Linked DNA regions of Nodosilinea sp. E11. The protein of the gene in region 1 interacts with the protein of each later gene in a pairwise test. Links are inferred from orthologs where the notes say so. Each region holds a gene or a part of one and is shown on either strand. Other genes may lie near its edges.

What was found.
Region 2: the proteins of gyrB (region 1) and gyrA interact in binary tests that used the Escherichia coli proteins (3 or more experiments, as listed by UniProt). The link is inferred for Nodosilinea sp. E11 from one-to-one orthologs.

Annotation. Positions count from the first base shown.
Region 1 is NZ_CP136520.1:1,438,761-1,443,460, reverse strand. What follows is about bases 1,204-4,129. They hold gyrB (DNA topoisomerase (ATP-hydrolyzing) subunit B), read right to left. Parts: upstream 3,674-4,129; coding sequence 1,733-3,673; downstream 1,204-1,732. Other genes in these bases: miaA (tRNA (adenosine(37)-N6)-dimethylallyltransferase MiaA), read left to right, coding at 3,880-4,129; ilvD (dihydroxy-acid dehydratase), read left to right, coding at 1,204-1,628. Also shown: more of ilvD, read left to right, coding at 1-1,203; more of miaA, read left to right, coding at 4,130-4,700. UniProt on the Escherichia coli protein: DNA gyrase negatively supercoils closed circular double-stranded DNA in an ATP-dependent manner to maintain chromosomes in an underwound state.
Region 2 is NZ_CP136520.1:1,890,919-1,895,893, reverse strand. Bases 1,073-4,273 are described here. They hold gyrA (DNA gyrase subunit A), read right to left. Parts: upstream 3,907-4,273; coding sequence 1,273-3,906; downstream 1,073-1,272. Other genes in these bases: RRF56_RS10665 (histone deacetylase), read left to right, coding at 4,208-4,273; RRF56_RS10675 (hypothetical protein), read left to right, coding at 1,073-1,214. Outside these bases: RRF56_RS10680 (sirohydrochlorin chelatase), read left to right, coding at 1-214; more of RRF56_RS10675, read left to right, coding at 300-1,072; more of RRF56_RS10665, read left to right, coding at 4,274-4,975. UniProt on the Escherichia coli protein: A type II topoisomerase that negatively supercoils closed circular double-stranded (ds) DNA in an ATP-dependent manner to maintain chromosomes in an underwound state.

The DNA of each region.
Region 1 (4,700 bases):
TGCTCTACAGCCTGCCCTCCCGCGAGATCATTGCCGACTCGGTGGAGTATATGGCCAACGCCCACTGCGCCGACGCCCTGGTGTGCATCTCCAACTGCGACAAGATCACCCCCGGCATGTTGATGGCCGCCCTGCGGCTAAATATTCCGGCGGTGTTTGTCTCGGGTGGGCCGATGGAGGCGGGCAAGACCAAACTGGCCGACCACAAGCTCGACCTAGTGGATGCCATGGTGGCCGCCGCCAGCGACACCATGAGCGACGAACTGGTTGAAGAGTATGAGCGTTCCGCCTGCCCCACCTGCGGCTCTTGCTCGGGCATGTTCACCGCCAACTCGATGAATTGCCTCACCGAGGCGATCGGCCTGTCGCTGCCGGGCAACGGCACCACCCTGGCCACCCACTTCGATCGCAAAGATCTGTTTCTCACCGCCGCCCGCACCATCGTTGACATCACCCGCCGCTACTACGAGCAGGGCGACGAGTCAGTGCTGCCCCGCTCCACCGCCAGCTTCAAAGCCTTTGAGAATGCCATGATGCTGGATATCGCCATGGGTGGTTCTACCAACACCATTCTGCACCTGCTGGCGGCCGCCCGCGAAGCCGAGGTTGACTTCACCATGGCCGATATCGATCGCCTGTCGCAGCAGGTGCCCCAGCTGTGCAAAGTGGCCCCCAACACCCCCGACTACCACGTCGAGGATGTGCATAGAGCTGGGGGTGTGTACGCCATTCTGGGTGAGCTCGACCGAGCCGGGCTGCTGCACAGCGACATACCCACGGTTCACAGCCCTACCCTGAAGGAAGCCCTGGAACGCTGGGACGTGACCCGTACGGCTGACGAAGCCGTTCACACCTTCTTTAGGGCTGGCCCAGCGGGCATTCCCACCCAGGTGGCCTTCAGCCAAGACACGCGCTGGCCTACGCTCGATCTCGATCGGCAGTCGGGCTGCATTCGCAGTGTGGAGCATGCCTATTCCCACGACGGTGGCCTGGCCGTGCTCTACGGCAATCTGGCCGTCAATGGCTGCGTTGTCAAGACCGCAGGTATCGACGTCAGTATGTTCGAGGCGGAGCAGTTGCGCTATACCACCAGCGTGCCGACCTCGACTCTGCGGGTGTTTGAAGGGCCTGCCCGCATCTTTGAAAGCCAGGATGCCGCCGTCACCGCCATCCTCAACGACCGGATACAGGCGGGAGACGTGGTAATTATCCGCTACGAGGGGCCAAAGGGCGGGCCGGGGATGCAGGAAATGCTCTACCCCACCAGCTACCTGAAGTCGAAGGGGCTGGGTAAGTCCTGCGCTCTGCTCACCGACGGGCGGTTCTCGGGCGGCACCTCGGGCCTCTCCATTGGCCACGCCTCGCCTGAGGCGGCGGCGGGGGGCAACATTGCCCTGGTGGAAGAGGGCGATCGCATCGTGATCGACATTCCCAACCGCACGATCAACGTCGATATCTCTGACCAGGAACTGGCCCAGCGCCGTGCCGCCATGGAGGCGAAAGGCGACGCCGCCTGGAAGCCCGCCGAGCCCCGCCAGCGACGAGTGACGGCAGCACTCAAGGCCTATGCCCTACTGGCTACCAGCGCTGACCAGGGCGCAGTCCGCAACCTGGAGATGCTGAAGTAGAGTCTGTTTCGGCGATACCAAAAAACCCGGTTTCTTTTCTGCCCTAGGCCAGCAGCCTGTGCGTGCAAAAGAAACCGGGTTTTTGCTGGCTTTTGGCCGTTCCGCTAAATATCGAGATCTTCCAGCTTCATACGGGGGCCGTAGGTCTCAATGAACTCGCGGCGGGGGGCAACGCGATCGCCCATCAAGATCGTAAAGATGCGATCGGCCTCGGCAGCGTCTTCAATCTCCACCCGCTTCATGGTGCGGGTGGTGGGGTCCATGGTGGTTTCCCACAGCTGCTGAGGCATCATTTCGCCCAGACCCTTAAACCGCTGCACCGTGTAGTTGGCGTTGGCCGGAAACTCGTTGGTGATCAGGTTTTGCAGCTCGCGCTCGTTGTAGCAGTACCAGTGGTTGCGACCCCGCTCCACCTTATAGAGGGGCGGGCAGGCAATGTAGATATAGCCCTGATCGACCAGGTCGCGCTGGTAGCGGTAAAAGAAGGTCAGCAGCAGGGTGCGAATGTGGGCTCCATCCACGTCGGCGTCGGTCATTAGGCAAATGCGGTGGTAGCGCAGTTGTGACGAGTCAAACTCTTCGCCGCGAATGCCCATGCCCAGGGCGGTGATCAGCGCCTGGATCTCGGTGTTTTTGTAGATCTTCGAGTCTTCGGTTTTCTCAATGTTGAGAATCTTGCCCCGCAGGGGGAGAATGGCCTGGAACCTGCGATCGCGCCCCTGCTTGGCGCTGCCGCCGGCTGAGTCACCTTCTACGATAAAGATCTCAGACTCGCTGGGGTCGCGGCTGCTGCAATCGGCCAGTTTGCCCGGTAGGGTAGACGACTCTAGCACCGACTTGCGGCGCACCAGTTCCCGCGCTCGGCGGGCCGCCTCAGCGGCGTTAAAGGCTTGGATCGCTTTCTCTAGAATGGCATCGGCCACGCCGGGGTGAAAGTCGAGGTACTCGGTCAGTGCCTCGCCCACCAGCGAGTCGACAATGCCGCGCACTTCGGTGTTGCCCAGCTTGGTCTTGGTCTGGCCCTCAAACTCAGGGTCGGGCACCTTGACCGAAATAATCGCCGTCAGCCCCTCGCGGATGTTTTCACCGGCCAGGTTAGAGTCGGCGTCTTTGCGTTTGTTGCGCTTGCGGCTGAAGTTATTGAGGGTGCGGGTGAGCACCGCCTTGAGCCCCTCTAGGTGGGTGCCGCCGTCAATGGTGCGAATGTTGTTGGCAAAACCCAGCAGGTTGTCAGAATAGGCGTCTATACACCACTGGAGCGCTGCCTCTACCTGCACTCCATCGCGCTCGGAGGAGATGTGAATGATTTCGTCGTGGATCGGCTGCTTGTCGTTGTTGATGTACTTGACGTACTCAATGATGCCGCCCGCGTAGTGGTAGGTGGACACCTTGGGGGTGTCTGACTTGATCACATCGAGGCGGTAGTCGGTGAAAATCACCTGAATGCCCGCGTTCAGGTAGGCTAGCTCTCGCAGCCGCCCGCACAGGGTGTCGTAGTCAAACTCAGTGCCGTTGTGGAAGATTTCGGTGTCGGGCAAAAAGGTTACCGAGGTGCCCTGGCGCTTTTCGGTAATTTTTTCAACCTGGAGATCGCCGATGGGCACGCCCCGCTCAAAGCGTTGTTTGTGGGCCTTGCCCTCGCGCCACACCGTGACCTCAACCCACTCCGACAGGGCGTTGACGACAGAAATGCCGACGCCGTGGAGACCGCCAGACACTTTGTAGCCGCCGCCGCCAAATTTGCCCCCGGCGTGCAGCACGGTCATCACCGTTTCGAGCGCCGACTTGCCGGTGCGAGGGTGAATATCGGTGGGGATGCCGCGCCCATTATCGGTTACACTGACCGAGCCGTCGGCATTGAGGGAAATATCGATGCGATCGCAGTGCCCTGCCAGCGCTTCGTCTACGGAGTTATCGACGACCTCGTACACTAGGTGATGAAGCCCCCGTGGCCCCGTGCTGCCAATGTACATACCTGGGCGTTTCCGTACAGGTTCAAGCCCCTCTAGAACCTGAATCTGATCAGCACCGTAGTCGGTTGTCATGTTATACGCTCCAAAAATGAGCCCTAAGCCGCCTGACTGCGCGACAGGCTAAAACGCTAGAAAATTATAGCACAAAGCGGCCACGGCGGTTCCTAAGGCAGCTTCAGGCGAAGAATGAGCTAGGGATGCATCTACCAAAATTTTCTCAACTAGAATCACTACCCCAAGCCGACAGTATCACTAGTTCAATTGTACCGTTCTTGGTGATAATTGGCGGGGCTACAGCTACGGGCAAGTCTGCTCTGGCGATCGCCCTAGCCCAGCGCCTGTCCCTGGCCTCAGATAGCGAGGCTGTCATTCTTAGCGCCGACTCCCGACAAGTCTATCGAGAGTTTGACATTGGCACTGCTAAACCTCTGGCCTGCGATCGCCAGCAGATTCCCCACTATTTAATCGACATTTGCGATCCCACCGAAACCCTCACCCTGGCCCAGTATCAGCGCCAGGCCCAGACGTTGATCCAGCAGTTTCACCAAGCGGGCACTCTGCCGCTACTAGTGGGCGGCACCGGTCTCTATATAGATGCGGTGGTGAAAGGACTGCGAATTCCCCCGGTGGCTCCTCAGCCCGCTCTGCGGCGGCAGTTTGAGGCTTTGGGCCAACCCCACTGCTATGCCCTGCTCAAAAGTCTCGACCCCGCCGCTGCCGATCGCATTCACCCCAACGACCCTGTGCGTACTGGGCGCGCCCTAGAGGTGTATTACGTCACTGGTCAGTCCATCTCTACGCTCCAGGGCGAAGCTCCACCGGCTTATCCGCTGCTGTACCTGGCCCTCGACTGCGATCCGCTAGCCTTAGAAAAACGCATTGCCAGGCGTACCCAGGCCATGCTCGAGGCTGGCTTCGTCGAAGAGGTCACGCGTCTGGTGGGCAAGTACGGTTCTGATCTGCCGCTGTTGCAAACCCTGGGCTATGCCGAAATGCTGCGCCATCTGCAAGGCCATAGTTCTCTCGCCACGGCCCAGACAGAGATTGTGCAGCACACGCGCCAGTTCGCCAAGCGCCAGCGCACCTGGTTTCGCAACCG
Region 2 (4,975 bases), 450 kb from region 1 along the record:
CTGCGAAATGTGCAAGTTTCGCCTCGCTGCCGGGGGTGGTCAGCACGGTCATGGGCATGATCATGGTCATGGGCACGGGCACGCTCACGATCAGGGGCATACCCACGGCCACGGCCAGGCTCATGATCACGGCCACGGACATCACCATGGCGAACCTGTAGACCTGTTTCCAGAGCCCGACGATTATCATCAGCGGGCCTGGCAGGTTCCCTAGCGGCTTAGCTGATGGGGCTGGGAATGTTAGAAACAGCGCCTGGGCATGGCCTAGGTAAGTTTTTAGTGCAGCCCAGGGAGCCGTTATGTTTAAATCTGTTGGTCGGCAAGTATGCGCCTTTGATCTAGAGTGGGTGCCTGACCCGGCCTCGGGACGGCGAGTGTACGGCCTGGCCGCCACGCTATCGGAGGCTGAGGTGTTTGACGTGATGTGGGCCAAGGCTGGGGCCACGGCAGACAAACCTCGTCCCCATCTCAAAACGGCACTGTGCCGCGTGGTTGCGGTCTCGGCAGTGGTTCGAGAGCAGCAACCCGATGGCAATATCCACCTGCGGCTGACCACGCTACCGAGACAGCTTGATCAGCTGATGGACGAAGGGGAACTGATTTCTACGTTCCTGGGCTACCTAGGGCAGCACCATCCGCAGCTGGTGGGGTTTAATTCGCAAACTGCCGACCTGCCGGTCTTGCTTCAGCGGGGGTTGGTGGCAGGTATTTCGGCGGCAGATTTTTGCCGTCGGGCTGACAAAGGGTGGGGGAACGACTATTTTAGCCGCCACAGCGACGCCCACATTGACCTAAAAAGTGCCCTCAGCGGCTGGGGCATTGCCACCCCCTCCCTGCACGAACTGGCGGCAGCCATGGGCATTCCGGGTCAGGTAGGGCCAGAACCTCACGATGTGGTGGATTGGTGGGTAGAGGGGAATCTGGAATCGATCGTGGCGCAGAGCCAGTACGATGCCTTGAGCACCTACCTGGTGTGGTTGCGAGCGGCCAGGTTTGCCGGATTCTTTAGCGAAGAGCAGCACCAGGCCGAAACCGCCAGGGTGCAGACCCTGCTAGTAGAAAGGATTGCCCAGGGCGATCGCCACTTGACTCAGTACCTCAATCGTTGGGCCAGTTTTCAACCCCAGCCCAGCGATGCCGTAGGCAGTTCTCTGGCTGGGCCTGCCGCAATGCCAGAACGCTTACAGCAACGGTCGCCTGTGCCCCTAGGCTAAGGCGACCGTCAGCCTGAGTGAGCTATTTCCTCACTACACCCCTGGACGACCCAGCGGGCTATTCCTCCTCGGTCGCCCCTTCTACGGCGATCACGTCGACAACGGTTCTATCTTCGGCAGCCTCCTCAATCGCCTCGATTGCCTCAACGGCATCGTCAAGCCCTTCTACCTGTAGAGCCGGGGGCACGACAGCCACCGCAGCGATCGCATCTTCCCCATCCAGCCGCTGCAAACGCACCCCCGTCGCAGGTCGCGACTGAATCGAGATATCGTTCACCCGCTGGCGAATGATGATGCCTCGGTTGGTGACCAGCATCAGCTCATCGCCTTCGCCAACCACCAGCAGTGAGGCTAACGTATCGTCGCGCTTGCGGAACTTGATCGCCATCAGGCCCATACCCGCCCGATTTTGCAGCCGGAACTTGGCCACCGGCACCCGCTTGCCCAGACCCGAGGCGGTGATTACCAGCACCCAGGGGCCGCCCTCGTTGCCGCCCGCAACGCTTTCGTCATCCTCGTCATTTTCAGCCGCCTGCACCACCGCTTCGACCACCTGGCTGGGCAAAATATCCATGCTGATCAGCTCGTCGCCATCGCGCAGCGACATCGCCCGCACGCCCCGGGTGGGCCGCCCCAGGGGTCGCAGTTGCTCGTCACTGGCTTTAAAGTGAATCGTCATGCCCCGCCGCGAGCCGATCAAAATGCTGTCGGTATTGCGGGCCAGGCGCACCCACTTGAGGTAATCGCCCTCTTCGAGGGAGATGGCAATCAGTCCGTTGGTGCGAATGTTGCTGAAGGCCGACAGCGCTGTTTTCTTCACAAAGCCACCCTGGGTGAGCATCACCAGGTAGTCTTCGTCGGTGAACTCGCGCACCGCTAGCACCGAGGTAATCGCCTCTTCTTTGGGTATGGGCAGCATTTGCACAATCGGCATACCCCGAGCGGCGCGAGAACCTTCGGCAATTTGGTAGGCCCGCAGGGCGTAGGTGACGCCGCGATCGCTAAAGAACAGCAGATAGTCGTGGGTGTAGCAGGTGATGAAGTGCTGCACCGCGTCGTCTTCCTTCATTTTGGCCCCAGCCTTGCCTCGGGTGGCACGGCTCTGAGCCTCAAAGGTGGCCACCGGCATGCGCTTGATATAGCCCTGGTCGGTGACGAGAATGACCACCTGCTCGTTGGCAATCAGCGAGATGTCGGTGAGTTCCCCGTCATCTACCTCGATCACGGTGCGGCGGGGGCTATCGTGCTTGGCCTTGAGCTCGCCCAGCTCGGTGGTAATGATTTCAAGAATGCGCTCGCGGCGGGCCAAAATATCTTGCAGGTCAGTGATTTTGGCGACTAGATCTTCGTGTTCCTGCTGAATTTTGTCGGCCTCTAGGGCGGTGAGGCGACGGAGCTGCATTTGCAGAATGGCGTCGGCCTGCAAGTCCGAGAGACTGTAGGTGTCCATCAGCTCTTGCTTGGCGGCGGGGGTGTCGGCGGCCCCACGAATTAGCGCAATGATGGCATCTAGGTTGGTCAGGGCAATCAGGTAGCCCTGGAGAATGTGGTCTTTTTCTTCGGCTCGGCGCAGTTCGTAGCGGGTACGGCGAATGATCGTCTCTTCGCGGAATTCCAGGAAGACCTCCAGCATGCGCTTGAGGCCGAGCAGCTGGGGTTCGCCGTTCACCAAGGCCAGCATGTTGACGCCGAAGTTGTTTTGTAGGGGCGTCTGCTTGTAGAGGTTGTTGAGCACGACGCGGGGGTAGGCGTCGCGCTTGAGTTCGATAACGATGCGCATACCGTCGCGATCGCTCTCATCGCGAATGTCAGAAATGCCCTCTAAGCGGCGCTCGTTCACCATCTCGGCGATCCGCTCGATCATGCCCGCCTTGTTGGTCTGGTAGGGCAGCTCGGTGATGATAATGGCTTCGCGATCGGGCCGTCCCCGGTGCTCAATGGTTTCCATGGTGGCGACGCCGCGCATGGTAACCGAGCCGCGCCCAGTCATATAGGCATCGCGAATGCCGCTGCGGCCCAAGATCTGCCCACCCGTGGGAAAGTCGGGGCCGGGAATGATCTCCATTAGCTCAGCGGTGGAGATCTCGGGGTTGTTGATCAGCGCGATCACGCCGTCGATCAGCTCACCGGGGTTGTGGGGCGGAATGTTGGTGGCCATACCCACGGCAATGCCCGAAGAGCCGTTGAGCAGCAGCTGGGGCAGCCGCGAGGGCATCACCACGGGTTCTTGCTGAGAGCCATCGAAGTTGTCGGCAAAATCGACGGTTTCCGACTCGATGTCTTGGAGCAGTGAGTCACTGGTCAGCGATTGCAGACGACACTCGGTGTATCGCATCGCCGCCGGGGGATCGTTGTCGATAGAGCCAAAGTTGCCGTGGCCGTTGATCAGCGGCACGCGCATGGAGAAGTCTTGGGCCATGCGCACCAGGGCGTCGTACACCGCCGTATCGCCGTGGGGGTGATACTTACCCAGCACTTCCCCGACCACACGGGCGCATTTACGGAAGGGGCGATCGGCGGCTAACCCCAGCTCGTGCATGGCATAGAGAATGCGGCGGTGCACTGGCTTGAGCCCGTCCCTGGCGTCTGGCAGCGCTCGACCCACGATCACGCTCATGGCGTATTCCAGGTAAGAGCGTGACATTTCGTTGCGCAGATCGGTAGGAACGATGCGCTCTTCTGGGGTAGCCATAGGCTAAAAAACTCCGATTTTGCGAACAACAAAGCGCTAGTCAGACCCTCGCACCGAGCGGTGCTGAATAGCGCTTGATTAGTATGTTTTTTGCGGACTCATGTGAGTTATATTTTAGCACAAATTCCCCGGTTCAAATTATTGAGAGTTATGGTGGAGCCAGAGCCGCAAGATCCTTGGCAGGGGGAGGTTTTGCCACCATAGACCGATCGCCAATTTGCTGCCGTTCACCACCCCTAAATTCACCGTGCACCATGCTTTCACCCTGGCTAATTTTGCCGTTATCTATTCACCTGTTTTTTTGACTCACGACACGGGTAGTTTTCATCCCGAAAACGCAGGTCGATTAAAGGCTATTGTGGCTGCCCTAGAGCAGACGCCCTGGGCCGATCATCTGGACTGGCGAGAGCCTACTCCGGTGACTCAGCGAGGGGAAGTAGACAGCCTGATTGCTCAGATCCACAACCCTCGCTATGTCACGGCCCTGCGGGAAATTGCCCATACTGGCGGTGGTCAGATTGATGGCGATACGGTGGTGTCTGAGGCCAGCTACGCTGTAGCGCGGCTGGCGGTGAGCGCCTGGCTCGACGGTGTGGATTACGTGCTCGAAACTGGGCACTCGGCCTTTGTGCTGGCGCGGCCACCGGGGCATCACGCAGTGCGCGATCGCGGCATGGGCTTTTGTCTATTCTCGAATGCGGCGATCGCCGCCCACTACGCCCTAGAAAAATCCACCATCAACCGCGTCGCCATTCTCGACTGGGATGTGCACCACGGTAACGGCACCCAGGCCCTGGTAGAGCAGAATGCGGCGATCGCCTACTGCTCCCTCCACCAGCTGCCCGCCTATCCCGGCACCGGCCACAGCAGCGAGACCGGCTTTCACGGCAACGTGCTGAACCTGCCCATGCCCCCCGGCAGCGCCAGCGCCGATTATGACGCCCAGTTTGAGCAAAAGGTGATTCCCTTTCTCAAGGCATTCAGGCCCGATCTACTCATTGTCAGCGCCGGGTACGATGCCACCGCCGCCGACCCCCTGGCCAGCGTTAACCTCAATCCTCAAGACTAT